2 regions of the Bradyrhizobium sp. USDA 4501 genome follow, and region 2 is predicted to be linked to the other one. Evidence: predicted binding sites of a transcription regulator. Region 2 holds the regulator's gene; the other holds the start of a gene.
What was found. The regulator PhoB, encoded in region 2, activates phosphate uptake and scavenging genes when phosphate is short. The targets are predictions, from matches to a motif close to TGTCATNNANCTGTCAT.
Positions count from the first base shown of each region.

Region 1: a site for PhoB is predicted at 11,951-11,967, ahead of ACVWZM_RS18850 (alkaline phosphatase D family protein). Genes of this name have one in related genera too.

Region 1 is NZ_JBSSEX010000001.1:4,086,655-4,101,632, forward strand. Features, by position in the region: gene ACVWZM_RS18800 (hypothetical protein) at 1-562, shown strand, start outside; gene ACVWZM_RS18805 (hypothetical protein) at 827-1,285, shown strand; gene ACVWZM_RS18810 (type I secretion system permease/ATPase) at 1,442-3,181, shown strand; gene ACVWZM_RS18815 (HlyD family type I secretion periplasmic adaptor subunit) at 3,178-4,650, shown strand; gene ACVWZM_RS18820 (response regulator transcription factor) at 4,666-5,436, opposite strand; gene ACVWZM_RS18825 (hypothetical protein) at 5,643-6,239, opposite strand; gene ACVWZM_RS18830 (Crp/Fnr family transcriptional regulator) at 6,440-7,204, opposite strand; gene ACVWZM_RS18835 (response regulator) at 7,406-7,780, shown strand; gene ACVWZM_RS18840 (hypothetical protein) at 7,873-8,994, shown strand; gene ACVWZM_RS18845 (N-acetylmuramoyl-L-alanine amidase family protein) at 9,017-9,949, opposite strand; gene ACVWZM_RS18850 (alkaline phosphatase D family protein) at 10,325-11,887, opposite strand; gene ACVWZM_RS18855 (TAXI family TRAP transporter solute-binding subunit) at 12,070-13,473, opposite strand; gene ACVWZM_RS18860 (4a-hydroxytetrahydrobiopterin dehydratase) at 13,685-13,990, shown strand; gene ACVWZM_RS18865 (YkvA family protein) at 14,082-14,459, shown strand; gene ACVWZM_RS18870 (NADPH:quinone oxidoreductase family protein) at 14,815-14,978, opposite strand, start outside.
Region 2 is NZ_JBSSEX010000001.1:5,299,706-5,314,683, reverse strand. Features, by position in the region: gene ACVWZM_RS24205 (SGNH/GDSL hydrolase family protein) at 1-101, opposite strand, end outside; gene ACVWZM_RS24200 (OpgC domain-containing protein) at 98-1,357, opposite strand; gene apaG (Co2+/Mg2+ efflux protein ApaG) at 1,645-2,043, shown strand; gene ACVWZM_RS24190 (Hsp33 family molecular chaperone) at 2,153-3,154, opposite strand; gene argF (ornithine carbamoyltransferase) at 3,376-4,302, opposite strand; gene ACVWZM_RS24180 (aspartate aminotransferase family protein) at 4,302-5,510, opposite strand; gene ACVWZM_RS24175 (GcrA family cell cycle regulator) at 5,998-6,510, shown strand; gene phoB (phosphate regulon transcriptional regulator PhoB) at 6,806-7,516, opposite strand; gene phoU (phosphate signaling complex protein PhoU) at 7,662-8,378, opposite strand; gene pstB (phosphate ABC transporter ATP-binding protein PstB) at 8,485-9,303, opposite strand; gene pstA (phosphate ABC transporter permease PstA) at 9,300-10,145, opposite strand; gene pstC (phosphate ABC transporter permease subunit PstC) at 10,150-11,139, opposite strand; gene pstS (phosphate ABC transporter substrate-binding protein PstS) at 11,368-12,378, opposite strand; gene ACVWZM_RS24140 (sensor histidine kinase) at 12,514-13,827, opposite strand; gene ACVWZM_RS24135 (putative bifunctional lysylphosphatidylglycerol flippase/synthetase) at 13,912-14,967, opposite strand.

The DNA.
Region 1 (14,978 bases), 1.2 Mb from region 2:
CAACGGAGGAAGCGTCTGGGACGTTCAAACGGGCGGGAGTCAGGCCGGCAATGGCGGCGACGGCGCGTTCCACGGGAGTCTCGTGCATTCCTCGATCTTGGTGTACGACCCGATCAACATCGCAGTCGCGGGCTATGGCTCCAACGTTCATTCAGTCCAGACGAATGACGCCAACGTGGATCAATCCGTAGTTCAGATCGCCGCTATGGGCGGGCACGGCGGCAATGGCAACGCCGCGACGGGCGGCCATGCAAGCCTTCTTTCCCACGGCTTGTGGGGCGGCTCCGACACCATTGCGACCGGCTCGAACGGCGCAGGCAACGGCGGCAACGGCTATTTTGCCGGCAGCCTGATCGATGTCAGCGTCGCGATCTATGCACCCATCAATATCGCAATCGCGGGGCCCCATTCGACGGCCGTGGCCGATCAGGTCAACAACGTGCACATCGACCAGAGTGCGGTCCAGATTGCCGGACTTGGTGGGGACGGCGGCTACGGCAATCTCGCGCTGGGTGGCGATCTTTCCGCCCATCTTCTGTCCGATCTTCACCTGTTGGCATAGCGAAACATCGAGCCGCTCGCGCAGGCCGGTCGCAAGGTAGCGGACTCCCTGCGCATGCAAATCTCGCGCAGGGGCGCCTCCCGATGTTTCGAGCTCCGATGTTGCTCGACGAATGTCATACTTTCGTACGTAGGTCGACCAACCCGGATGGTGTCCGATTTGACATCTATCGGCAGCGCGCATCGCCGGATCAGACTCGCCCGTGCGCGTCCGCCTGATCGGGATGGATGATGCACGACAGCCAACACAAGGACGGAGGCTCAAATGTTGCCCAAGGCGATCAGCATCTCGGATTCGATCGAATTCAAATCGATCAACACCGGTGGTCAAAGTGTCGGAAATGGCGGCGACGGTACCTTCAAGGGAGCTATCATCAGCAAGCCGACCCTCAACTTCGATCCAACCAACAAGGCAGAAGGCGCCGATGTGCATGTGAACACCGGCGACCACGTCACTCAGACCGCAGATTGGGACGCCGGCGGCGCAAACGCGACGGCCTCGGTGTTTGCGAAGGCCCATGGCGGAAGCGCCGAGTCGAACGGAAGCCAGAAATCCTACAGCGGCCACGATACCTCCAAGGTATATGCCAATACGGATGCCACTCAGATCAACAAGCTCGCGGTGGACCAGCACCAGGAGGTCCTGGCCGGCATCGGCGGCAATGGCGGAGACGGCAACGCCGCGCTGGGTGGAGAAGTGAGCTTCCACCTCGATACATTCTGACCATCGGCTCGTCCGACCACGGCGGGACCGGCGGCCATTGCTGCCGGTCCCGCAGTTCAAGCCGATGCCCGCCGATGCCCTGCCGATGCGCTTCTTGGCAGCTCGCGTTGGCCGTCGGGCAAGTGCGCCGGACTCCGATTTCAGGCGGTGACGATCATGCTGATGCCGCCCATTCGGTTGCCTGTCCTGCCGCAGATCTCGACGCCACTGCACGCGGCCCTTTGGTCCTGTGCGGGACCGCTTGGTCTCGTATTCGCGTATAGCTGCAGCTACAACCTGCTTTTGTTTGCGCCCTCCATCTACCTTCTTCAGATCTACGACAGGGTGTTGTCGAGCCGGAGCGGCGACACGCTGCTCCTGCTCACGCTCATTGTCGCGATCACGGTCGTGGTCGGCGGCGTGTTCGATGCCTTGCGGCGCGCTGTCCTGGGTCGCCTTGGCGCCTGGCTCGACGATCGGCTCCGTCCCTGCGTGCTTTCGGCCAGCCTCGAATCCGCGTTTCGCAGCGATTGGACGCGGGCGTCGGACGCCTATCGGGATCTCACCGCGCTGCGCCAGTTCATCGATTCCGGCGCATGTCCGATGCTGTTCGACGCACTCTGGGCGCCCCTGTTCCTCCTGGTCCTCTTTCTCATCCATCCCCTGCTTGGCGTGGTAGGCGCCTGCTGTGTGGCTTTCCTCTTCGCTCTCACGGTTGCCGGAGATCTGGTTACCGAGGACGTTCTGCTCAGATCCGGCGCCGCGCTGTCCAGAAGCTACGGCCGCCTCCAGGCCGCCGCAGGCAACATCCATATGATCCGCGCCATGGGAATGCTCGATAGCGCTGCGCGCGCGATCTATCATGACGCGCAGCAGGCACGCAGAGAGCACGATGTGGCAGTCCGGCGAAGCGAGATCGTGATGCTGGTCACCAAGCCGGTCCGCGCGCTGTCGCAGGTGTTGATAATGGGGGCTGCCGCGTGGCTTGTCCTCGAGCACGGAAAGAGTCCGGCGATCATTTTTGCTTCGACACTGATGTTCAGCCGCGCGCTCGCGCCGGTCGAAAGTGCGATCGCAGGCTGGAAGTCACTCAGGACGGCCGTGAGTGCCTGCCAGCGGCTCGGCGCGGTTCTCGCCGCGTCCCCCGCCGCCGCCGGACGGCAGGATCCGGAGGTTTCGCAGCGGCAAGCGTCGAGCGGTCTCGTTGTCGACAACGTCGGCGTGAGGCTATCGGGGACCAATCACCTTCTGCTGAACGGTGTCTCGTTCACGCTCGCGAGCGGAGAATGTCTTGGCATTATCGGTGCGTCCGGGTCAGGCAAGTCCCTGCTTGGCCGGGTGATTGCCGGGCTGTCGACGCCAACTCATGGCTGTGTCCTGCTCGACAATACCGACGTCTCGCTGCTTCGCGAGGGCCTAAGCGGTCACCGTCTCGGTTATCTCCCCCAGGACATCGACCTGCTCGGCGATACGATAAGCGATATCATCGCACGGCTTGATGATGCCGATCGGCGGAAGGTCGTGGAAGCGGCCAAGCTGGTCGGAATTCATGAGGCGATCATGCGCCTGCCGCACGGGTACGACACGGTGGTTCACCGTGAAAAATCCTTCTCGCGCGGATATCGGCAGCGCCTCGGTCTTGCCAGGGCCTTTTTCGGCGGTCCACGCCTGATCGTTCTCGACGAACCGAATGCCAGTCTCGATTACGGGGGCGAGCGAATGCTGCTGGACGCTATCGAGCGCATGAAGCTCGCCGGTGTCATCCTGGTCGTCGTCACTCATCGTATGGGTCTCCTCGCAGCCACAGACAAGATTGCCATTATGGAAGAGGGGGCGGTCGTCGCTTTCGGCGACAGCGAGGAAATCTTCGAGCGGCACCTGAACCGACCCCAGGTTACATCGCGGATTGCGCCATGATCCGCAATCCTCTCACCATCTGGAAGCTTCCCACGATATCGAGGCTACCCACGATCTGGGACCGGCTCGTGCGAGCGCCGGCAAGCCCCCCGCTCGCCGGACGGCTCGGAGTCGTGGTTACCGCGATCGACGATTTCGAGCCCCTCGAATATCCATGGTGTGCGACCCCGACACCCATCTCTCCGCGTAGACGGCTTCGCGGTATCACGCTGGCGGGCAACCTGCTGGTGCTCTGCTTCATGCTGGGGCTTGGCACATGGGCGTGCCTCGCGCCTCTCGAGAGCGCCGCGATCGCTTCCGGCGTCGTGGAATCAGAATCGAGCCGCAAGACGATTCAGCACCTGGAAGGCGGGATCGTCAGGAAGATCCTGGTTGCGGACGGCGATATCGTGCGAAGCGGACAGACGCTGATCGCGCTGGACGACACACGGCCCGGTTCGGAGGTGCAAAGCCTTCAAGGCCAGTTGTGGGATGCAATTGCTCGTGCCGCACGGCTTCAGGCCGAGCAGCAGAACTTCGAGAGCATCGCAATCCCGAGCGCGCTGGAACAGGACAGCAAGCGAAATGGGGTGGCCGCCGCCGCGGTATCGGCGCAGCAGTTCATTTTTCAGGCGCGCCGGCAGGTTCATGAGTCGCAGCTTGCGGTCATTCGCGAACGGAGGCTTCAAGTCGAGAGGGAGATCGAAGGTCTCAAGGCTCAGCAGAACGCCACCGGGCAGCGGGTCGACATCGTCCGGGAAGAACTGGATATGGTCACGACGCTCGTGAACAAGGGACTCGAACGGCGGCCGCGGCTTCTGAACCTGCAACGTGAACTGGCCGACGTTGAGGGTCGCCGCGGCGAGATCACCGCGCAGATTTCTCGCGCCGGGCAGGTCATCAGCGAGCAGCAGGCCACATTGTTCAAGCTCGAGAGCGATAGGCAGAGCGAGATCGCACAGTCGCTTCGTGAAGCACAGAACCAGATGTTCCAGCTCCGCGAGCGGTTGCTTGCGGCCAGGGACCAGCTATCGCGAACGGAGGTGAAGGCGCCTGAGGACGGCGTGATAACCGACTTGCGGATTCACACAGCGGGCGGCGTCATCGGGGCGGGTGCTCCGCTCATGGATCTGGTGCCTCGGCAAGACCGCCTCATCGTGACCGCCCGCCTGAGGCCCGAGGACATTGATGTGGTTCATCCCGGCCTCAATGCCGAGGTGCATCTCGTGCCGTACAATCAGCGTCGCGTACCGCGCCTGAAGGGAAGCGTCGTGCACGTATCGGCAGACCGGCTACTCGACAAGCGTACCGACCAGCCATACTACGCGACCAAGATCCGGATCGACGACGCGCAGATCGCCGCAAACGACTTCCAGATCGTCCCCGGTATGCCGGTTCAAGTGTTCATCACCACGGGGCGCGGTACCGTCGCACTTTACGCGCTCAGGCCCCTGCTCGACAGCTTCCGCGGTGCATTCAGAGAGGATTGATCCCGCTCAGTGTGACTAGGTCTCCGGCATTGGGGCTGTGCCCGGGTCGTGATCGCGATTCTGCGCGAGCGACCGGCCGCGCCAGCGGAGGACCGCTTCCGTGCGATTGTGAGCGGCACATTTCCTCATGATGTGCTGAATGTGCATTTTGACGGTGCTTTCCGAGAGCTTCAATTTGGCTGCGATCAGCTTGTTGGGCAGGCCGAGCTCCAATTCCGCCAGAACGTGCTGCTCTCGAGGCGTGAGACCGCTCCTGTCGATGGCCGCCCTGGCTGCCTCGTTCATCAGATATGCGGACGCAAGCCCGCGCGCGTCCGGCGGATCGAAACCCGGCATCCTGTTCATCTCGGCGACCGGCAACGGCCTGTAGACGCCGCCGACAAGAACAAGGCGCAGGCCGGCTATGACGACCTCGATTGGTAGCGAGGTGGGAAGAAAGCCGCGAACACCCCGCTGCATCGCGGCTTGCGCGGTCGGTTCGTCGTCATGGTTTGACAGGATTGCGACGGCGGCATTGGGACAGTGCTCGGCCACGAAGGCGAGATCGTCCTCGACCGAGGGATCGCCGATGGGCTTGTCCGCGATGCTCAGCAGCACCAGACGAACGTCGCGGGTTGACATGCAGTCCAGGCCTCGGACCGTTGCCATGTCGAGGATCTCGAAGTCGGCCAATTCCCGCCTGAGGACGTTAAGAATACATGTGCGGGGCAACAGGTGCGGCTCGATGATCACCAGAACCGGTACGTGAAGCGCTCCATTGAGCCGTTTTGAGGTTATGTCGTCCATGATTTCCTCGGAATGAAAAGAATTTCTGCGACAGTCCCATCGATCCGTATTGCGCATTTACCGTTGCGGCATTCATCCTGAATGCATCATCACGCGCAGCCCCGACATCAGGATCGCATCCATTGCGGGATAGCCTGGCGCCTCGGTGGGAAATTCTTTCCGCTCAAATCATTTGGACGCGCGCCGTGGCGCGGTCGACGCATCCCCTATTTGCAGATATTTCGATACGCCGTTGACGCCGCCGACCCCGACTTGCCGTCGACGACATACGCTTCATCCTCCTTCACAAGATACAGAAACGGCCTCCCTCCAGTCTCTCCGCCCCACGCACTTCTTCCTTTCACGCGCCCGCAAATCGTATCCACGGCGCGTCCGAACGTGTTCTTTCGCATGGCGCGCTTCATGTCGCTGAATTCGGCCGATCCCGGATCCTCTATCTGCGCTGCAATCGTGACCTTCGCTTTGGTGAGGACAGGATCTGCCATGTCCGCGGCGTGTTCGGGTGTCGGGACGTTGATCCTCGTCCGCGGGGACGCCGCCTTGGCGAGGTCGGGCGGTCCGTGTTTCTTCGATGATGGTCTCCTGCCGGATCTTGCCGGGGTTGCAGAATTCGATTTGACGATCGCAGGCGCAGGCGCAGGCGCAGGCGCTAACGCCGCCGGCACTGGCTCCGTGGGTCGGGCGACTGCAACCTTGTCGAAACAGGGTCTTGACTCACACCCAAGGAAATCCCCTCGGGAAGGCGCGAACCAGCCAAAGCCGATCAGGATTCCTGCCAGCGCTCCGACAAAAAGCAGTCCCATCCGATTCCCCTCCTCGGGAGCTCGGCTCGCACTCATAACTAGGACTAATTCCGCGCTGGTAATCCTATCTGTTGCGCAAAAGCGTTAAGCGCTCATTAAGCGCGCGGGGTTGGGGCGATAGGACGAACCCCTACGGCGATGTCGGGTTCAGCGTCGGCTTCCGGAAGCATGGCGGATGCGACGAATAATGAGTACACACCCTAGTTCTGCGGGTTATCCTCGCTTGGATACACGCCGCGCAGCACTTCCTCGAAATGATCCTTGACGGCGTCGTTGCACAGGCAGGAGCGCTGCCGCAGCTTGTCCGCGTCGCGGATCACGATCGCGCCGCGGCGCGTCTCGAGCACGCCTTCCGCCTTGAAGTTCTGGATCACGCGGCTGGTGTAGCTGCGGCCGACGCCGAGCAAAGTCGAGAGCTGTTCATGCGTGAGTGGCACCATGCCGTTGCCATTGGTGCGCTCCATCGCCGAGATGATCCATTTCGCCGCGCGCTGCTCGATCGAGTGGATCGCATTGCAGGCGGTCGACTGAAAGATCTGCGCCAGCATACAATCGGCATAGCGCGCGAAGATGTTGCGCACGGAGATCGACGTCAGCTTGGCGGCGTCGAGCTTGCTGACCGGCAGCCGCGCGAACGGGCCGCCGAACTTGACGGTGATGCGGGTATAGGCCGGCAGGAAGCCCTGGCTGACGATGCCGCCGACCGCGCCCTCGCGACCGACCAGGATGGTCTCGACATCGCGGCCGTCCTCATTGGGCACCATGTAGGACGCAAGGCTCGGCCCGCATGGAAAATGCACGGTCTGGACGTCGTCGCCGGGATTGTAGAGCAGATCGCCGGCCGCGGCCTCGACCAAGGCAAGGTGCGGCGCGATCAGTTCGTAATCGGCGGCGTTCAGCCGGCGCAAAAGATTGTTGAACGGCCGGTCACTCGTCCCGGCCAACTCGGTCCGTTTCGTGATCATTGGAAATCCTGAGAACCCAACGCGGACCATAATCGGAAAGTTCCCGGATTTATGTTCACTAGTGAACAGACGCGGCAGCCCGCGATGTGATGGGTTTCACCTCGGGAACAGCCGGCGTGCTTTCAGGCGCCGGTCGCGGGCCAATCCGGCCGGACTGATCCGGTCTTTCATCCATGCTTTAAAAACGGAAACTGGCACGCCATGGACTTCACCCCCAATGCCGGCACGCCCGGTGACGTCCTCGTGGTTGAGGACGATCCGATCATCTCGCTCTATTTCGAGGACACCATCCTCGGCTTCGGCGCTCGGACGGTGCGCACCGCCACGAACGTCGCCCGGGCGCTCGAGCTGATCGCCGAACGCGCGCCGGATTTCGCGCTGCTCGACGTCGGCCTCGTCAGGGGCGAGAAGACGTTCGCCATCGCCGAGCGGCTGGATGCGCTGAAGGTGCCGTTCGCGTTCGTCACGGGCTATGGTGCGGACATCCGGCTGCCGGCATCGCTCGCCGACAAACCGCGGCTGACCAAGCCGTGCTCGAGCGAGGCGCTGGAGGCGGCGCTGCGAAACGGACGTTGACGCATTGCCGGCTTCGGCCTCGCCGTCGGCGCGTTCGTCGTCTACCATCCAGCCTGTCGGATTCGGTGACGCAAGCGCTTCGGGAAAGCGTCATGGTGGTCAGGATATTTGCCGCGCCCGCAGCCGCGCTCGCTCTCGGGCTGCTGCCAGCGCCGCCGTTCGGCTCGGCCGTCGTCGGTCGCTTCGTGTCGCCAGCTCTCGCTACGCCGGCCGCACTCTCGAGCGAGCAATCGGCCGCGCTTGAGACCTACGACAAAGCCCTGAAGGGCTTCGAGTCGATCCTGCGCCAGCGCCGCGCGCAGATCGATGCCAATCAGCCGCTGCCCGACTTGCCGGGTCAGGCGATCTATCTGGCCCGTGTCGAGATGATGAGCGCCTACAAGGACCTCACCGATGCGCTTCCGTCCAGGATCGGTAGGCCCAACAGATTCGGAATCCCTCCGGCCTATTTCGACGCCGACAAGGAGCCGCTGCTCGATGAGTACCGGAAGCTCTTCGACGTCATGGAGGCGCCGCCCGCCGGTGCGCAAACATCCGATACACCATTCAAGGACGTGGTCGATCTGGCGACGGTGATCGCGCGCGCCAAGGGTCTGGATGCCGCCGACGCCGCCGTCGCGGGCCGTATCAGCCTCGGCCTCTTCTTTGCCGAGACGAACGGCAAGCAGAATGCGGGCAATGCGCGGTCGAACACCTACAAGGGCAGCTTGCAGACCGGTCCATCCGAAGATCGCAACGGCAGAAGCAAGTGGGCAGCCATCAAGAAATCGATCGAGGTCCTCGATCCTGCACTGAGCCGTCGCGACGACCGGGAAGAGGCGCGGGTCGGCAACCTCGACCACAGGTTCAATCACTGGACCGCCGTGCGGGACGGCCTCATGAACGCACACGCCGAACTTTTCCCGCAGGTCGCGGCGATCCAGAAAGCGCTGCCGGACCCGATCGATCAGATGAAGGTCTTTGAGCTGATCCAGATCATTCCCACGCCGACCAGAGCAGCGCTCAAATCGGGCAACCTCGTCGGCTACAGAATTTCCGATCCCAGGATCATGCGATATCTGCGCAACAACAGCGTCTTCGCGTTCGGACGGGCCGACCGGGCAAGAACATCCGCGACCTTCCGCGAGATCCTCGATGCGATGTGGTTGTTCAACGCCAAGTTCGAGCAGGCGCTTGCCAAGTTCAAGGAGATCAAGTCGGGCAAGCCGGGCTGAGGAGGAGTTGATCGCTCGGCCGTCAGGGTGGACCGAGCAGCGCCCATCGCGGCTCGCAGAATTCCTTCACGGCGGAAGCAACGCTGCTGCTGATGAGGTTTTGGCGCTCGGGCGAGTCCATCTCGCGTTCCTCGTCCCGGTTGATGATCGAGCCCGCCTCCAGCAGGATCGCGGGCATCGCGGTCTTTCTCAGCACGATGAGTTCATCATTGCTGTAGACGCCGGTATCCTTGTTCAGCAACGGGTGCTGGTAACGACCCATGATGGCCTGGCTGTATTGCTCGGCATAATGCAGGCCCTGGGCCTTCATTTCCCCGGCGACCAGTTCGGCGAACCGGAGGCTGGTCTTGAAGTCCGGATTGTCCCGGGAGACGAACACGGAGTAGCCGCTGAAGCGGTCGCTGAAGTGGCTTTTCTTGCCCTCGAACTCCCAGTCCTCGAGCATCTTGTTGGGCACGGAGTCATGGTGGATCGACATCAGCAGATCCGCGTGCAGATTGTTGGCGGCGGCGACCCGCTTGAAGAGGCTCGGTCTCGCTTTGCCTTCGGTCAGTAGCAGCCTGGTTTCGGTAAAGCCTTCGGCCTTCAACCTCTCCTCGATCAGCCGCGCAAGGCGCAGGTTGAAGGTGAACTCGGCGACATTCCGCGCGCTGATCGCGCCTTCCGATTGCGCGGTATGTCCGACATCCAGCACGATCCGGAACGTCGCGGGATCGCATTTGGCAGCGGCCGGCTTGAGAGCCGAAAGCGGCAGGGTGACTGGCCCAAGGGCGGCCAGCCGCATGGCGCGGTGCCTGGGCGGAGCGCGGTGCCTTGCCAATTTGGCAGCCCTTGTCGCCTTCGCGCGCTTCGGCGACTTGGCATGCTTGGGTGAGCTCCTGAAGAGATCGGGCAGCCAGCCGGCATCGCTGACTTCGATCGGCAGCAGCGCGAACACTGCGATCGCGACGACCAACAAGCGGCGAGGCCGAAACCTCGCAACGCTACCACTGAGCACGCGAAAGAATTCGCAGCGCCTCATGCTCCGCCCCTCCGGGCCCCCAGCATAACGGCTCTGACATCGGTACCGGAAGAGGCCGGGGAGGTCCATCCCCGGCAATCGCGTTGCCTCGCCTTGGAGGCAAGACCGTCAGGACAAAGAGCCCGGTTCCGTCGTGGCTGTGACCGAACTAGTGTCCCGAATCCGAAGTTCGCATCATTTGCCGCACCTTCGGAGCGAACTTCGGATTCGATAAGGACACTAGCAAACTTATGATTCTAGTGTGCTTTATGAATGCGAAGTTCGTGAAAGTGGCTGCCGCGAAATCGCACGAACTTCGCATTCAGCACACTAGACCGGCTTCGGGTCGAGCGTGATCGCGCACAGCTCGGCGTCGACGCGGTCGCGCAGGCTCACCATCATCTGCCCGCTCTTGCCGTCGATCTTGACGTGGCCGAAGAACTGCATGCCCGCCGACGGCGGCAGGTTCTGGTTGCCTTCGCCCGGCGCCTTGATGAACTTCACCTCGGGGCCGAAGGTGTTGTCGAGCTCGTTCGGACCGAACGTGCCGGCATGCAGCGGGCCGGAGACGAATTCCCAGAACGGATCGAACTCCTGGAACTGGGCCTTGTTCGGGTTGTAGTAGTGCGCGGCGGCGTAATGCACGTCGGCGGTCAGCCACACCGTGTTGACGATTCCCGCGGTCTTGATGAAACGCAGGATGTCGGCGATTTCGAGCTCGCGGCCGCGCGCCGGGCCATCGCCCTGCGCAAAGGCTTCCGAGCCCTTCTTGTTGGCGGCATCGTCATAGACGATCAGCGAGAGCGGCATGTCGGAGGCGATCACCTTCCAGGTGGCGCGCGAGTTGAGCAGCGCGCGCTTCAGCCAGGCCATCTGGTCCGGGCCGATGAAATAGGCGTCGGGGCCGTACTGCTCCTGCAGGTTCGGGCCGTTGGGGCCGCGATAGCTGCGCTCATCGAGCATGAAGACGTCGAGATGCGGACCGTAGCTCAGCGTGCGATAGACGCGGCCCGGCTCGACGATGCTCTCGCGCATCGGATACATCTCGTGGAAGGCCTTTGCCGCGCGCGCCGCGAGCACGGTGATGTCGCGCTCCTTGTAGGCCGCCGGCAGCTGTTTCGACAGCGACCAATTGTTGGTCACCTCGTGATCGTCCCACTGCACGAAGATCGGCACCTCGGCATTGAAGGCGCGGACGTTGTTGTCGAGGAAGTTATACTTGTGGGCGGCCCGGTATTCGTCGAGCGTCTCGGCCACCTTCGCCTTCTCGGGTATAGTGACGTTCTTCCAGATCTCGCCGTCGGGAAGCTTCACCTCGGACGGGATCACGCCGTCGGCGTAGATCGTGTCGCCGGAGTGCAGAAGGAAATCCGGAGCGTGCTTCTTCATCGCGGCGAAGGTGATCATGCCGCCGTCGTCGGGATTGATGCCCCAGCCCTGGCCGGCGACATCGCCGCCCCACACGAAGGAGACGTCGCGGCGGTCGCTCGGCGCGGTGCGGAAGCGTCCGACCACCGGCTCGCCGACGATGTCGATATGGGCGAGGTCGCGGAAGCGGACGCGGTAGAAGATGTCCTGGCCGGAGGGCAGGTTCTCCAGCAGCATCTTGGCGGTGAAGTCGCTCTCGGGCAGCGCCGCGATCGGCGGCAGTGTATGGGCGTCCTTGAACGATTCAGTGGTCGCGACCTCGACCATCATCTGCGCCGGCCGGTCCGCACGCGCCCACACCACGCCGCCGTCGACGCCGACATCGCCGGACTGCACGCCATGGGTGATCACGGGACGGTCGGCGGCGCGCGACAGATAGGGCATCGCAATCACGCCGGCGCCGGCCGCAGCCGCCGTGGAGAGAAAGCGTCGGCGGGTGAGATTTCGCGAGAACCGGATCGTCATAGGGAGCCTCCTCAGGTCACAGCGACAATGCGCCGCAGGCGCGCCAAGACCTAGAAAAATTCCATGACGGAGAGATTACAGCGGCGGGAGTGCGGGACGTAAGGGAAGCGCATCTGTCAGGCTCCCTCTCCCGAGTGCGGGGGGAGGCAAGGGGGATTTGCGGATAAAGATTGGCGGCGCCCCTACGCCGTGCCCGCCGCCCTGAACTGCGTCGCAGCCCGTTGCAAATTCTGCGGCATGCTGAACAACAGCGCCTTGCGGTCGGCGACGGCGTTATGAAGCTGCTCGAGCGCGATGTTGAACGCGGTCAGCGTGCCTTCCTCGATCGCGCCGTGCTCGAAGCAGTCCAGCGTGTGGCGCAGGATGTCGTCGGCCTCCGCCTGCATCTGGTCGAGTTCCTCGATCGAATCGCTGTGCCGCGCGGCTTTCAGCATCTCCAGCAGGCGTTCGCGCTGCGAGGTGTTGGTGTTGCGCTCGTCCTGCTTGAGATAGCCGGCGAACCACGCACCGGCCGAGCCCATCGCCGAGAACGCCATCAGACTCCACCAGATGTAGTCGCTGTAGCGGTCGAGGAAGGTTTTTTCCTCGCCGTCGACAAACGCGGCGGCGCCCGGATGCACCGGAATGGTGGCATCCTTGTCGGTGTCCGGCGTCTCGATCTTGGCGGCGAGCGGGAAATCGGTCTTGAGCGACTGCCGGATCGCGAACAATTGCCGCGTGAATGCCGCGACCGTCGAGTCCGACAGGCCCTTCCGCGCAACGATGTGGTGCGAGAAGCTGATCGTCTTCACCTCATCATCGGGCCGGTCAGCGGAGCCGAGCGAGCCGGCGGGGATTTCCGCGGCCTCATAGGCCGGATGGTTCTGCGCGATCGCCTCGGAGGCGTCGATCGCAAGGAAGCTGGGCTCGCCGCCGTCGCGGACCGACGCCGTGATCGCATCGATCGTGATCTTGCTGTTGGCCGGGCCGACGGCGAGATAGGCGTCGGCCTTGAGGTTCTTGATCGCTTCCGCCGCCTCATTGGCCGGGAATTGAACGATCTCGACCTTCATCGGGTCGACGCCGTATTGCGTCAGGATCAGCTTCAGCAGATTGACATTGGCCGGGGTGCGGCCGACGACGCCGATCTTGCGGCCGGCAAGCTGCGCGATCTTGGTGATCCGCGCGGATTTCCGAACCTTGCCCTTGGCGGGCGGAACCCACATCACCACGACATTCTTGCGCAGGGTCGCGACCGCCTGGGCATTCTTCGGCACCTCGAGATCGCCGCGGATGATGGCGAGATCGGCCTTGCCGTCGGCCAGCGTCTGGGCGCTGGCAGTGGCGCCCTCGGTCTGCACCGGCCTCAGCTTGACCTGGGTGTTCTGCTGGTTGTTGAAGGCCTGCGCCAGCGCCTGCACGACCTTGACGTCATCGCTGTTGGCAGGACCGACCGCGATCCGCAGCGTCACCGGACGCACGGCGAAATAATAGCCGGCCAGCAACGTGCCGATGATGGCCAGCGCGCCCGCGATCAAAACGAACATCAGCCGCCGCTTTGCCGAACGCAGCGGCTTGGGCGACATGCTGGCGGAGCCGTCTGTCATCGATCTCGCAAACAATCGTCGGGGCTCAATCTCGCAAAACTACCAACGCGCATACATCCTCTATGTGTAGCAAATTACTGAACGGACAGATGTTACAACTCCGTCATGGTTACCAGCGGCGATAGGACGCGATTTCGGCCTTAATTTGGGCGTGGATCCCGTCCCGGAGGCCGGTTGTTAGGCTAAAGTCGGCGTCAAACGGGAGGTTACCATGGTCGAACGGCTGTCAGCGGAGGCGAGGAAGGCCGCCCTTTGGGAACTGGCCGGCTGGTCGGAGGCGTCCGGCCGCGAGGCGATCGCCAAGACTTTCGTGTTCAAGGACTTCAACGAGGCCTTCGGGTTCATGGCCCGCGCCGCCCTGGTCGCCGAGAAGAGCGACCATCACCCCGAGTGGAAAAACGTCTACAAGACCGTCGAGGTGGTGCTGTCGACCCACGATGTCGGCGGGGTGACCAAGCGCGATATCGACCTCGCCAAGGCCATGAACGCGATCGCAAGGCAGCTTGGGGTCAATTGACTCCGGCGCGTGGAACCTTGCGCGGGTCCGCCGATGTCCCCAGATTCGCATCGTCCGCCGCCGAACTGGCGCGGCGTCGAGGAACCTTGCGATGACATCGAGCGAACCCGGCGTGGGATTTGGGCCTGCCGATCGGCTGGCGCAGGACCCCGAAAGCGTGCGCCGCCGTTTCTGGATCAAGTTCAAGAAGGTGGTGGCGAGCCTGCCCTTCGCGGAGGACCTGCTGGCCGCCTATTACTGCGCCTTTGACCGGCAGACGCCGCGCCATGTCCAGGCGGCGCTGCTCGGGGCAATCGCCTATTTCATCCTGCCGTTCGATTTCGTGCCCGACATGCTGCCGATCCTCGGCTTCACCGATGACGCCGCAGTGCTCGCAACTGCGCTCCGCATGGTGGCAAGCCACATCACGCCGGAGCATCGCGATGCCGCCCGCGCCGCGCTGAAGCGCGGGGTGCCGGAAGAGGAGTGAGATCTGCCTTCTCCTTCCCCCTGAAAGGGGGAAGGTCGGGAAGGGGGTCAGCAACAGGCGACGCTGCAAGCCGGCAGATTTGATCCCCACCCGCTTTGCTCTCGCGAGCAAAGCGACCTCCTCTTTTCAAGGGAAGGTTATGATGCATCCCGGATTTCGCTGCGCTCCATCCGGGCTACGAAACTTTCGATCCGTCATCCTGAGGAGCGCGAAGCGCGTCTCGAAGGATGTACGGCCACCAGCGGGGCCGTCGACCCGTCGAGACGCGCGCAAGAGCGCGCTCCTCAGGGTGACGGAGACGGTAGGGAGCGCCATGGTAGTCCGTTCGGCTCCTTCCGGGCTGCGCAATCTCGGTTCAGCTTCCCGGATGCAGGATCACCTTGCCCATCGCCTTGCGGCCGGCGAGCACCTTCAGGGCTTCTGATGTCTGCGACAGCGGGAAGGTGCGGTCGACATGCGAGGAGATCTTGCCTTCCGCGGTCCACTGCACGAGCTTCTCGAGGTTCTTGCGGTTCTTGT
Region 2 (14,978 bases):
GGCTCCGCGGTGTCGCCGGCGCACGCGGGCGCCGCCGCCAAACCGGCCGTCAGGCAGGCTGCGAGCAGCGTCAGGCCCAGCATCGTCCGCGCGGACTTCATGCTCCCCCTCCCGCCAGATCGGCGTTGCCGGCGGCGCCTTTTTTCGAGGCGCCTTTGTCGGCGGAGTGCTTGTACCACGAAATGATCCACGCCATGCCGCACATGATGAGGATGCCGCAGACGCTGATCAAGGCGTGCAGTGCGGCACCGCCAGATACTTCGGCAAGCACGAAGTGACCGGCGAAGGCGAGGAAGACCCCGAGGCAGAATATCTCAAGCGAATGCTGGCCACACAGGATCAAAGGTCGCAGCCAGGGCGATTTCAGGCCCGGCCAGTCCTTGGGCAGGAAGCGCACGGTGAGCGCGGCGAGCGCCAGGAAGTGCGCGAATCGCAACACGTCCAGGTCGGTCTTGTTGATCGGATACATCCATTGCTCGATCACCTTCGGCATGATGTGGCCGAGCTGCGGCACGTACCAGGTCAGGGTCACGAAGAACGCCGCGACCAGATAGACGATGCAGATCCACATCGTGATGTTCGACGACAGGATCCGCGACATCCGCCGCGCCCCGCCGAGCGCGCACCAGGCGCCGAACACGAACAGCAATTGCCAGGCGAACGGATTGAACGCCCAGAAGCCGTTCGGATAGGCCGAGAGATAAAGGTCGAACTGCCAGGTCAGCGCGTAGAGCACGACCGAGAGACCGAGCGTGACGTCGGGCTTCCATTTCATCAGCCACAGGATCAGCGGCAGGAACAGCATCAGCACGATATAGAGCGGCAGCACGTCCATGTTGACCGGACGGAAGCGCAGCAGCAGCGCCTGGACGATGGTGACGTCGGGCTGCTTGAGGAAGTCCATGATCCCCATTTCCTCGCTGTAGAGCGGGTTCTCGAACGAGGTCGCGACATAGGAGATCTCGGCGAGGAAGATCGTGAACAGGAAGACGTGCGCGACGTAGATCTGCCAGACCCGGCGCAGGATGCGCGCGGTCGCGATCACGAAGCCGCCCTCCAGCATCGCGCGGCCGTAGACGAAGGCCGCGGTGTAGCCGGAGATGAAGATGAAGATCTCGGTGGCGTCGGAGAAGCCGTAATTGCGGATCGTCAGCCAGGTCAGAAGATTGGTCGGCAGATGATCGATGAAGATCAGCCACAGCGCGAGCCCGCGGAACAGATCGAGGCGGAGCTCGCGCTCGCCGGTCGCCGGCAGCGTGATCGCGGGCGCAGCAACCTTCGCCTCGGCCTCTGCCTTTACTTCGGCCTTGACGTCAGCCACCGGCGAACCGGCTATGGGATCGGCAATCGAGCTCATCAAACACCGTGTCGGCCGCGGACGCCCCGCACGCCGTGCTGAAAAGATAATATCGGTCCGCGAGTTGCCGACAAAGCACGGAGTGCGGCGGCATGCGGCCGCGCTTTAGAGCGGAACTATGTTGAAACCGCGATGAACGGGCCGCCCCAAATCCGGCTTTCCAAGCCCGCCCTTTCGCGGCCTGGCAGGCGATTGGTTCCGGCGGTTCAATTGGCTATGATAGCGCCCTGTTTGAGCATGATCCGGTCGAAAACGGACCATGCGCCAGGACCATCGGATTGAGCCGCATGTACCGCGCCGTTACCCGCCAGATCGAAGTCACCGTCGAGCCGAACTTCATGCCGGAGCGCTCGTCGGTCGACCGGCGCGAATATTTCTGGTCGTACAAGATCGTGATCGTCAATTCGGGCCCGGATACGGTGCAGCTGCGGACGCGGCACTGGATCATCACCGACGCCACCGGCCGCCGCCAGGAGGTGCGCGGCGAGGGCGTGGTCGGCGAGCAGCCGGTGCTCGCGCCCGGCGAACGCTTCGAATACACCAGCGGCGTGCCGCTGCCGACCGCCTCCGGATTCATGACCGGCAGCTATCAGATGGTCACCGAAGCCGGCGAGCGCTTCGACATCGACGTGCCGACATTTTCGCTGGACAGCCCGAGCCCGGGCGGCAAAAGGGTGCTGAACTGACGCCTGCGTAGCCCGGATGGAGCGAAGCGCAATCCGGGGCAGGTGCATCCGCGGTTGGAGCGGCCCCGGATTTCGCTGCGCTTCATCCGGGCTACGATGACGAACGCGTCTACTCCACGCCGGCTTCCAGCGGCGTGAATTCATACACCGACGAGCAGAACTCGCAGGTCACGACGACCTTGCCGTCCTTGACCATCTCGGCGCGGTCGTTCGGCGCAAAGCTCTTCAGCATCGACGACACCGCGTCGCGCGAGCAGGAGCACTGCGCGCGCAGCGTTTGCGGGTTGAAGACACGCACGCCACGTTCGTGGAACAGGCGATAGAGCAGCCGCTCGCCGGACAGATCGGGATCGATCAGCTCGACGTCCTCGACGGTCGAGATCAGCGACTGGCCCTCGACCCAGGCGTCATCGTCCGGCACGCTATGCGTGGCCGTGCCTTCCGGCGCATCGCCGGGATGCAGATCGGCCTGCTTGGCGCGCTCGGGCGCCTTGGGCAGGAATTGCAGCAGGATGCCGCCGGCACGCCAGTGCAGCTTGCCGCCCTCGCCGCCGCGCATCTCCTCGCCGACCGCAAGCCGCACCCGCGTCGGAATCTGCTCCGAGCGCAGGAAATATTCGTGGGCCGCCTCTTCCAGGCCGCCGCCGTCGAGCGCGACCAGTCCCTGGTAGCGGCTGGTGTTGGAGCCCTGATCGATGGTCATCGCAAGGTGGCCCTTGCCGAGCAGTTCGCCCGAGCTCTGGCCATTCTTGAGGCGCGATGCGTCGTAGCGCGCATAGGCGCGCAGCCGGTCGGGCGCCTGGAAATCCACGATCAGGAGCGAGACCGGACCTTCGGTCCGGGTCTGCAGGATGAAGCGGCCCTCGAACTTGACCGACGAGCCGAGCAGCGTGGTCAGCACGATCGCCTCGCCGAGCAGCTTGCCGACCGCGGGCGGATAATCGTGCTTGTGCAGGATCTCGTCGAGCGCGGGGCCGAGCCGGGTCAGCCGGCCGCGCAGGTCCAGCGCGCCGACCTCGAATGCCAGCACGGCATCGTCGACCGGAACCGCTGAGGGCGCGCGAACCGGCGCCTCGGGCGTGTTTTTGATGTCGGGGGATTGTGAAACCATGGCGCTCTATCTGGGGTCTCGGACCATGAAATAAAGGGGTTCACTAACGCGGATGTTTCCGTCGTCCCTGCGAAAACATGCGAAAGCAGGGACCCATAACCACCGATGTGAGTTGCTTGCATCAAGCTGGTGCCCCAGCCTTCGCAACAATTGACAGCGATGGTTATGGGTCCGGGGTCGCGCTTCGCTTGCCCGGGACGACAACGCTTACTGATCTCCGACTACGCGACCGCGTCGAAACACCAGGCCAGAATGCCCTTCTGCGCATGCAGGCGGTTTTCCGCCTCGTCGAACACCACGGATTGCGGCCCGTCGATCACCTCGTCGGTGACCTCCTCGCCGCGATGCGCGGGCAGGCAGTGCATGAACAGTGCGTCCGGCTTGGCGAGCGACATCAGCTTGACATTGACCTGATAGGGCCGCAGCACGTTGTGGCGGTGCTCGCCCTCCTTGTCGCCCATCGACACCCAGGTGTCGGTGACGACGCAGTCGGCGCCGCGCACGGCGGCTTCCGGATCGGTGCCGAGCATGATCGGCGCGCCGGTCGCCTTGATCCAGTCGCGCATCGGCTTCTTCGGCGACAGCTCCGGCGGGGTCGCAACATTGAGCTGGAACTTGAACCGCTCGGCGGCATGCGCCCAGGAGGCCAGCACGTTGTTGTCGTCGCCGGTCCAGGCCACGGTCTTGCCCTCGATCGAGCCGCGGTTTTCCTCATAGGTCATGAGGTCGGCCATCACCTGGCAGGGATGCGAACGCCGGGTCAGGCCGTTGATGACGGGAACGGTGGCGTGAGCCGCGAGCTCGAGCAGCGCGTCATGGTTGAGGATGCGGATCATGATCGCATCGACATAGCGCGACAGCACGCGCGCGGTGTCGGCGATGGTCTCGCCGCGGCCGAGCTGCATCTCGGCGCCGGTCAGCATGATGGATTCACCGCCGAGCTGGCGCATGCCCACGTCGAACGACACCCTTGTGCGGGTCGACGGGCGCTCGAAGATCATCGCCAGCGTCTTGCCTTCGAGCGGCTTCCTGCCCTTCTCATGCGCCTTCAGCTTCGCCTTCATGGCGGCTCCGGCGGACAGCATGTTGCGCAGTTCGCCGAGCGGCAGCTCGTTGATATCGAGGAAGTGACGGACCGGCTTGCTCATTATCCAGCCGCCTTCTTCGGCTGCGCCACCGACAATGTCGCGCAGGCGCGCTCGAGCGCGGTGATCGACTGGTCGATCTCGGACTCGGTCACGATCAGCGGCGCCAGGAACCGCACCACATTGTCGCCTGCGCCGACGGTGAGCAGCTTCTCGCTGCGCAGCGCTGCGATCAGGTCGCCCGACGGCACCACGGCCTTGACGCCGATCAACAGCCCCTCGCCGCGTACCTCCGACAGCACGCCGGGATAGCGGTCGACGACGGAGGCGAGCTTCTGCTTGAGCAGCAGCGACATCTTCTGCACATGCTCGAAGAAGCCGGGTTTCAGCATGACGTCGAGCACGGCATTGGCGGCGGCGACCGCGAGCGGATTGCCGCCGAAGGTCGAGCCGTGCGAGCCGGGCGCCATGCCGGCCGCGGCCTGCGCGGTCGCCAGCACCGCGCCGATCGGGAAACCGCCCCCGAGCGCCTTGGCCAGCGACATCACGTCCGGCGTGACGCCGGTGCGCTTGTAGGCGAACAGCTCGCCGGTTCGGCCCATGCCGGTCTGCACCTCGTCGAAGGCGAGCAGCAGGCCGTGCTCGTCGCACAGCGCGCGCAGTGCCTTGAAGAACGCCTGTGGCGCCGAGCGCACGCCGCCCTCGCCCTGCACCGGCTCGATCAGGATGCCGGCGGTGTGCGGACCGATCGCCTTCTTCACCGCGTCGATGTCGCCATGCGGCACCTGGTCGAAGCCGTCCATCGGCGGGCCGAAGCCTTCGAGATATTTCGCCGAGCCGGTCGCCGCCAGCGTGCCCAGCGTGCGGCCGTGGAAGGCGCCCTCGAAGGTGATGATGCGGTAGCGCTCGCCATGGCCCTTGGAGAAGTGATAGTGGCGGACCAGCTTGATCACGCCCTCCATCGCTTCCGCGCCGGAATTGCAGAAGAACACGAAGTCGGCAAAGCTCTGCTCGCACAGCCGCGCGGCAAGCACCTCGCCGTCCGGGCTCTTGAACAGGTTCGACATGTGCCAGAGCTTGGTCGCCTGTTCCTGCAGCGCCTTGACGAGATGCGGATGCGCGTGCCCGAGCGCGTTGACCGCGACGCCCGAGGTGAAATCGAGATAGCGGTCGCCGTTGGTTGCGATCAGCCAGGCGCCCTCACCGCGCTCGAAACCGAGATCGACCCTGGCGAAGACGGGGAGCAGATGCGACGTGGCAGCGTTGGTCATGGCGATCACTGACGGTTTTTAAGCCGACAATTGCCGCGCGCCTTGACGCCAGCGCAGCAACGGCCAGCTTCGGAAAACAAAACGGCCGCCTTTGCGGGCGGCACGTGGCGGGCATTCTATGCTGCGGTCGGTAAGTGTCAATCGCCACGAAGTGGCCTTCCTGCAATGCGAAACGAGCGCAATCCGGAGCATTCCGGTGCGGTGGAAAAGCCTCATCGCGATGCTTAACTGTGTGGGAACATGTGGACGCACGACCGCGGACTCTTGCGCCAGAGTCACGCCATATTGTAGCGTTTGGCCTGTCGGGTACGACATCTCGTGCGGCGGTACTGGACCCTCTAAGTAGCCTTTGTGTCTCGCGTAAACGTTCGGGCGCAACACCGTGCCCGGCGAGGGCTAAGGGATTCTGGCCGCAGGGATATTTGTCCAGATTGGCTCGCAGCGCCGCTCCAATGATTGGCCGGCGCTACGCGAAGGGAAGAATGCGATGACTGTATTGACCTGGTCCGACGATCGCGTCGAGCAGCTGAAGAAACTCTGGGAGTCCGGCCTGTCGGCCAGCCAGATCGCGGCGGAACTTGGCAATGTGACGCGAAACGCCGTGATCGGCAAAGTGCATCGGCTCGGCCTCTCCGGCCGCGCCAAGGCACCCTCCACGGCCGCGCCGCGGCAGCGCAAGGCCCGCCCCGCCCAGCACATGATGCGGGTGGCGCGCCCGGTCTCGCGCGGCAACACCGCGCTGGCGCACGCCTTCGAGGCCGAGATGGAGCCCGATCCGATCTCCTACGACAATGTGGTGCCGATGAGCCAGCGGCTGTCGCTGCTCGAGCTCAACGAGGCCACCTGTCACTGGCCGGTCGGCGATCCCTCGAGCCCGGAATTCTTCTTCTGCGGCGGCAAAGCGCTCGGCGGCCTGCCCTATTGCGCGCATCACTCGCGCGTCGCCTACCAGCCCGCCGCCGATCGCCGCCGGCCGTCGGCGAAACCGCAGATCAAGTGAGCACTCGGGAAAACGACGGAAGACCTCAAAGACAAATCCCCGCGAAAGCGGGGATTTTTTTGTGTGACGCAGCCCGGATGGAGCCAACGGGGCGCTCGTTCGCGCGACCCGTCGGCTCCATCCGGACTACCGCTACATCACCGGCCTCGTCCCGGCGCAGGCCGGGACCCATAACCACGAATGGGTGTTGTTAGAAAGCCGTCTGGCCGCGTGCCGATTGCGCTGGCCGCGGCGTATGGGTCCCGGCTTGCGCCGGGACGACGCCGTGTTGCGGTTTATGAATGCCGCATGGCCGTTACGGCTGCGGCTCGGCCTTGGCAAAGCGGTCGTCGAGCGCGTAGCCGGCGCCGCGCACGGTGCGGATCGGATCCTGCTCGCGGCCCGGATTGAGCAGCTTGCGCAGGCGGCCGATATGCACGTCGACGGTGCGCTCATCGATGTAGATGTCGCGGCCCCAGACGCTGTCGAGCAATTGCTCGCGGCTGAACACGCGGCCGGGATGCTCGAGGAAGAATTCGAGCAGGCGATACTCGGTCGGCCCGAGATCGATCGGACGGCCCGAGCGCGCCACGCGGCGCTTCTCGCGGTCGAGCTCGATGTCGCCGTAGGTCAGCACGGTCGCAAGCCGCTCCGGGCTGGCGCGGCGCAAGAGGCCCTTCACCCGCGCCAGCAGCTCCGGCACCGAGAACGGCTTGACGATGTAATCGTCGGCGCCGGTGGCAAGCCCGCGCACGCGCTCGCTTTCCTCGCCGCGCGCGGTCAGCATGATGATCGGAAGCTGCTTGGTCTCGGGCCGCGCCCGCAGGCGGCGGCACAGTTCGATGCCGGACAGGCCCGGCAGCATCCAGTCCAGCACCACGAGGTCGGGAACGCGCTCCTTCAGCCTTGTATCCGCATCGTCGCCGCGCCCCACCGTCTCGACATCGTAGCCTTCCGCATCGAGATTGTAGCGCAACAGCGTCGTCAGCGCTTCCTCGTCTTCGACTACCAGAATGCGTGCGCTCATCGGTTTAAGTTCTTTCTCTGTGGTGATCCGTTGCCCAGACGCAAACCGAAACGCTTACTTCCTTGAGCATAGTCCCCGCGGAAACGATTTGTCGCGAGGATCGTCCAGTTTCGCTCTTGCCGGTTCCGTGCTTGCCGATCATGCCTCAGTTGCCCGGCACCGTGGTGGCAAAAGTGGTCATGTCGCCCTTCGGGCGCTTGTCGGTGATCTGCTGGCCCTCGATCATGTAGAACACGGTCTCGGCGATATTGGTGGCGTGATCGCCGATCCGCTCGATGTTCTTGGCGCAGAACATCAGATGGATGCAGAACGAGATGTTGCGCGGATCTTCCATCATGTAGGTGAGCAGTTCGCGGAACAGCGAGGTGCAGATCGCATCGACCTCCTCGTCGCCCTTCCAGACGTTCATCGCCGCCGGCAGGTCGTGGGCGGCATAGGCGTCGAGCACCGACTTGACCTGCGACAGCACGAGGTCGGTCATGTGCTCGAGGCCGCGGATCAACTTCAGCGGCTGGAAATCGCTCTCCAGCGCCGCGACGCGCTTGCCCATGTTCTTGGCGAGGTCGCCGATCCGCTCGAGATCGGTGGCGACGCGCATCGCGCTGACGATCTCACGCAGGTCGATCGCCATCGGCTGGCGGCGCGCGATCGTCAGCACCGCGCGCTCTTCGATGTTGCGCTGCAGATTGTCGATCTCGATGTCGGCGGCGACCACGCGCTTGCCGAGCGCGACGTCGCGACGGATCAGCGCGTCGACCGACTCGGTGATCATCCGTTCGACCAGGCCGCCCATCTCGGCGACCAGGCGGGTCAACTCCTGCAGGTCGCTGTCGAATGCCTTGGCGGTATGTTCAGAAGCCATCGCTTGTCTCCCTCAACCATGATCCCGGGGATCATGGTTTCGTGTCCTGAATTTTAGCATGACCTGATCGGAAAACCGGTTTCCACTTTTCCGGATCATGCGCCGGTCAACCGAACCGGCCGGTGATGTAGTCCTGGGTGCGCCGATCGCTCGGTGAGGTGAAGATCTTGTTGGTGTCGTCGAACTCGATCAGCTCGCCGAGATACATGAAGGCGGTCTTGTCGGAGACGCGCGCCGCCTGCTGCATGTTGTGGGTGACGATCGCGATCGTGTAGTCCTCGGAGAGTTCCTGGATCAGCTCCTCGACCTTGGCGGTCGAGATCGGGTCGAGCGCCGAGCACGGCTCGTCGAACAGGATCACCTCGGGGCGCACCGCCACGGTGCGCGCGATGCACAGGCGCTGCTGCTGGCCGCCGGAGAGCGACAGGCCGGAGGCGTTCAGCTTGTCCTTGACCTCGTTCCACAGCGCGCCGCCGCGCAGCGCCTTCTCGACCCGGTCGTCCATCTCGGACTTCGAGATCTTCTCATAGAGGCGGATGCCGAAGGCGATGTTCTCGTAGATCGTCATCGGGAACGGCGTCGGCTTCTGGAACACCATGCCGACCCGCGCGCGCAGCAAGTTGAGGTCGAGCTTGGGGTCGAGAATGTTGGTCTGGTCCAGCATCAGCTGGCCGACCGCGCGCTGGCCCGGATACAGGTCGTACATCCGGTTGAAGATGCGCAGCAGGGTCGACTTGCCGCAGCCAGACGGGCCGATGAACGCCGTGACGCGGTTGGTGCCGAGCGTCAGGTTGATGTTCTTCAGCGCGTGGTGCTCGCCGTAATAGAAGTTGAGGTTGCGCACCGTGACTTTCGGAGGCGCTTCCGGCAGCGGAACCTGGGGAATGTGGCCTGCGGCAGTCGTGGAGACGGAAAGCTCGGTCATTTTGCGGCCCTTTCGGCACCAAGGATACGCGCGCCGATATTCAACGCGAGCACGGTGAATGTGATGAGCAGCGCGCCGCTCCACGCCAGCTCTTTCCAGTAGGCGTAGGGGCTCTGCACGAAGTTGTTGATGGTCACTGGCAGGTTGGCCATCGTCTTGGTCAGATCCAGGCTGAAGAACTGGTTCGACAGCGCGGTGAACAGCAGCGGCGCGGTCTCGCCGGCGACGCGGGCGGTCGCCAGCAGCACACCGGTGATCAGACCCGATCGCGCGGCACGATAAGCGATCCGCTTGATCACCAGCGAACGCGGCAGGCCGAGCGCGGAGGCGGCCTCGCGCAGCGGATTGGGCACCAAGAGCAGCATGTCCTCGGTGGTGCGCAGCACGACCGGGATCACGATCACCGCGAGCGCAAGGCTGCCTGCGATCGCCGAGAAGCCGCGCATCGGCACCACCACCGCACCATAGATGAACAGGCCGATGATGATCGACGGCGCGCTGAGCAGGATGTCGTTGATGAAGCGGATCACCGAGGTCAGCTTGTCGTGCTTGCCGTATTCGGCGAGGTAGGTGCCGGCGAACAGGCCAAGCGGCGCGCCGATGCCGACGCCGATCACGGTCATGATGACCGAGCCGACGATGGCGTTGAGCAAGCCGCCTTCGGTCGAGCCGGGCGGCGGCGTGTTCTGGGTGAACAGCTGCACGCTGAGGCCGGCAAGGCCGTTATAGAGCAGCGTGATCAGGATCAGCGCCAGCCAGGTGACGCCGAACAGCGCCGCGCCGACACAGAGTGCGCGGATGACGATGTCGCTGCGGCGGCGGGATTTGTAGATCGGGTTCATGGCGTTACTTCCCCGCCTTCTTTTCAAGCCGCATCAGCATCAGCCGCGCGCCGGCGAGCACGAAGAAGGTCAGCACGAACAACAGCAGGCCGAGCAGGATCAGGCCGGACTGGTGCAGGCCGTCGCTCTCGGCGAATTCGCTGGCGATCGCCGCCGAGATCGTGGTGCCCGGCGCGAAGATCGACGACGAGATCCGGAACGAGTTGCCGATGATGAAGGTCACCGCCATGGTCTCGCCGAGGGCGCGGCCGAGCGCCAGCATGATGCCGCCGATCACGCCGACGCGGGTGTAGGGGATCACGACGCTGCGGACGACTTCCCAGGTGGTGCAGCCCATGCCGTAGGCGGCCTCTTTCAGCACCGGCGGCACGGTCTTGAACACGTCGACCGAGATCGCGGTGATGAAGGGCAGCACCATGATCGCAAGGATCAGCGCGGCGTTGAACAGGCTGAGATAGGACGGCGGGCCTGCGAACACCGCGCCCAGCACCGGGACGCCCTCGAAGATCCGGATCATGAAGGGCTGGAACGTGTTGGCCAGGAACGGGCCGAGCACGAAGAAGCCCCACATGCCGTAGATGATCGAGGGGATGCCGGCGAGCAGCTCGATCGCGATGCCGATCGGGCGGCGCAGCATTTGCGGGCAGAGCTCGGTGAGGAACACGGCGATGCCGATGCCGACCGGAATGGCAATCAGCATCGCGATGACCGAGGTGATCAGCGTGCCGTAGATCGGGCCGAGCGCGCCGAGCACCGGTGGATCGGCCGAGGGCGCCCAGCGCTGCGTCCAGAGGAAGGCGAAGCCGTATTCCTTCATCGCCGGCCAGGCGCCGACGATCAGCGACAGGATGATGCCGCCGAGGATCAACAGAACCGAAATCGCCGAGATACGGGTGATCCAATAGAAGGTGAGGTCACCGAGCTTGAAGGCGCTGAGGGCCTTGGCGCGATCGTAAGGTCCCGCGGCTTCCATCACATCGCTCTGAACAGCCATGTCTGCCACGCCAATCCCCTCTTTAGTATGCAAAAGCCACGCAAACCGCTACGCCCCGAAGCGATCTTCACTGACGCATTTGGCCGGGCGCCGTCGTTCCAGCCACGCCCCTGAGGCGCGAACCCCGGCCTCGATCCCGCGCTTGTTGCCGCGGTGATGGAGACCGGGTCTTGGTCGCTCGACCTGTGCCGCGATCGAGTCGGCACAGGCCCTGTCGCAGCGTCGGACTTAGCTCTTGATGTCCGACGACCAGGTCTTCTCGATCAGCTTGACGACCGAGTCCGGCATCGGGATGTAGTCGAGCTCTTCGGCCGCCTTGTCGCCCTTCTCGAAGGCGTACTTGAAGAACTTGAGCGCTTCCTGCGAGGCCGCCTTGTCGGTCGAGTCCTTGTGCATCAGGATGAAGGTCGCCGCGGTGATCGGCCAGGAGGCTTCGCCCGGCTGGTCGGTCAGGATCACGTAGTAGCCGGGAGCCTTGGCCCAGTCGGCATTCGAGGCGGCAGCCTGGAAGGCAGCCATGGTCGGCTGCACGGTCTTGCCGGCCTTGTTGACCAGCCCGGTGTAGGTCAGCTTGTTCTGCTTGGCGTAGGCATACTCGACATAGCCGATAGCGTTCTTGGTCTGGCTGATGTTGCCGGCAACGCCTTCGTTGCCCTTGGCGCCGACGCCGACCGGCCATTCGACCGCGGTGCCGGAACCGACCTTGGACTTCCAGTCGGCGTTCGACTTGGAGAGATAGTCGGTGAAGTTGAAGGTGGTGCCCGAACCGTCCGAACGGCGCACGACGGTGATGGCATCGCCCGGCAGGGTCAGCTTCGGATTGAGCTTGGCGATCGCCGCGTCATTCCACTTGGTGATCTTGCCGAGATAGATGTCGCCGAGCACTTCGCCCGACAGGATCAGGTCACCCGGCTTGATGCCTTCGAGGTTCACGACCGGGACGATCGCGCCCATCACCATCGGCCACTGGACGAGGCCGTCCTTCTCGAGCTGCTCGTGCTTGAGCGGCGCGTCGGTGGCGCCGAAGGTCACGGTCTTGGCTTGGATCTGCTTGATGCCGGCGCCGGAGCCGATCGACTGGTAGTTCAGACCGTTGCCGGTCTCCTTCTTGTAGGCGTCAGCCCACTTCGAATAGATCGGGAACGGAAACGTCGCGCCCGCGCCGGTAATATCGGCAGCGAAGGCCGACGTCGAAGCGGCGATCACGCCGGCTGCGACGATTGCTTTGATGAAATTCATGGGTGGTCTCCATCCAGTGAGCGAAGCGCCGAATGCGCCCGATCGCGCTCACGCCGGTCCATCTAGGAGCGGTCGGTGCTGCTTTTACGAAGGTTGGATGACAGTTGGATGACAGTACTAAGCTTCTGAAAACGCTTAGCTTTGAGTTGGTAACGGGGTCTTCGGCCGGGGAAAACAGGCGGTAAAAGTGGCCCCGTTCTTCGGCACGCTCTCGATCAAAAGACGCCCGCGATGACGGTTAAGAATATGTTTCACCAACGATAATCCGAGGCCCGTTCCGCCCTGGTTGCGGCTGTCGCCGACGTCGACCCGGTAGAAGCGCTCGGTCAGCCGCGGCAGGTGCTCGGGGGCGATGCCGGGGCCGAAATCCCGTACCATGACACGGATTTCGGGGGCCCCCTCGCCCGATGCGCCCGAAACGGCCTGATTCAGCGACACTATGACGCGGCCCCCGGAGGCGCCGTATTTGAGGGCGTTCTCGATCAGGTTCTCGAACAGGCGGAGCAGTTCCTCGCGGTCGCCGGCGATCATGACTGGGGCGTGAGGCAGGTCGACATCGATCTCGACCTGGCGCTCGCTGGCCAGTGCCTCGAGCCCGTCGGCCACCTGGCGGATGATCGGCACGATGTCGATCGAGGCCTCGGGCCGCACATGGGCCGACAACTCGACCCGCGACAGCGACAGCAAATCGTCGATCAGCCGCGCCATGCGGGTCGCCTGGGTGTGCATGATGCCGAGGAAGCGCTCCCGCGCCCGCGCGTCCTCGCGCGCCGGCCCCTGCAGCGTGTCGATGAAGCCGGACAAGGCGGCGAGCGGCGTGCGCAGCTCGTGGCTGGCATTGGCGACGAAGTCGGCTCGCATCTCCTCGACCCGGCGCAGCGGCGTCAGGTCGTGGAAGGTCATCAGCATGCACTTCTCGGTGCCGCCGAACTGGGTCGGCACCGGCACCGGCGTGATCACCAGTTCCATCCAGCGATCGACCGGAACGTGGTCGGTGTAGGTGGCGCGGCGCGGCTCGGTGGTCGCGATCGCCTCGCGCAGCGCGGTGATGATCTCCGGCGAGCGCAGGGCAAATTGCGCCAGTTCGTTCTTGCGCAGCGCAGGCGCGAGCTGCGCCGCTGCGGCGTTGAGATGGATGACGCGGCCGGCGCGATCGAGCAATACGGCCGGATCCGGCATGCCGGCGACGACCGCGCTGACGGCGGCGGCCTCGACCGGATTGACGCCGCGGACATCCTCGCGCGAGGTTCCGGCATCATGCAGCCGCCATGGCACCAGCGCCGCGGCCGCGATGCAGACGAACACGGCGCAGGCGCGCACCAGCGACAATTCGCCGAGCGCGACCACCACGCTCAAGGCCAGCGCTGCGGCAAGCAGGATCAGCGCGGAATGGCGCAACCGGTCGGGCCAGGGCGAGAAGATGGAGGAATGCGAATCGTCAATTGCCATCGCGGCGGCTTTCATCCCGTCGGTTCATGTCTCGCCCAGGCGCGGTCATAGCGACCTTCCCTCGGGAGGCATCGGGCCGCTTCATCAGACCCCGGAGTCACCGCGCTTTCGAACCAGAACCGCCTCATGGTGCGGCTCGGCGCGGGGACCCGAATCAGCCTGCGGCAGCCGTTTGAGTCGGGCGCCGACGATAACCTCCCGAAACGTCAGCAAGATTACAGATATGACGAACGGCGCAATATAGTAGAGGAGCCGGAACAGCAGCATACCGCCGAGCAGGTCCTCGCGGTCCATCTGCCAGAGGCCGACCAGCATGGCGGCGTCGAATACCCCGAGGCCGCCGGGGGAGTGGCTGGCGAAGCCGAGCAGGGTCGCCGACACGAAGATGACCGCGACCACGACGAAGCCGAGATTTGGCTCGTCCGGCACCAACACGTACATCGCCAGCGCGCAGAAGCCGAGGTCGAGGATACCGATCGCGATCTGCAGCAGCGTCAGCGGGCCGCCCGGCAGGGTCACCGTCCAGGGGCCACGGCCGACCACCCGCGGCTGGGTCCAGACCCAGACCACATAGGCGACCAGCGCGGTGATGATCGCGAATGCCAGCGCCCGGTTGAGCCAGGGCGGCAGCTGGTCGATGTTGGCGGCCGCCTCCGGGTGGTAGGCGATGCCGAGCCCGAGCACCGCGGCATTGCCGAGCCAGAAGGTGAGCCCGGCAAGAAAGCAGATCTTGGCGACGTCGATCGCATTCAACCCCCACGCCGAATAGATCCGGTAGCGCACCGCGCCGCCGGTGAAGACGCTGGCGCCGACATTGTGGCCGATCGAATAGGAGGTGAAGGCCGCGAGCGCGTTGATGCGATAGGGCACATGGGCGTGGCCGATCGCGCGCACCGCGAACAGATCGTAGAAGGTCAACGTGAAGTAGCCCGCCGCGACGAACAGTCCCGCCAGGGCAATCTGCCGCGGCTCGGTGCTCTTGATGGCCTCGAGCACCTCGTTGGTGTCGATGCCGCGCAGCATGTGATAAAGGACGTAGCAGGCGATGCCGATGACGGCGATGCTGATGACAACACCCAGCCGATGCAGGATTTGCTTCTGGCGCAGAAACGCCATCGCCCTGCGTATTGCTTCCAGCATCTAGACCTCGA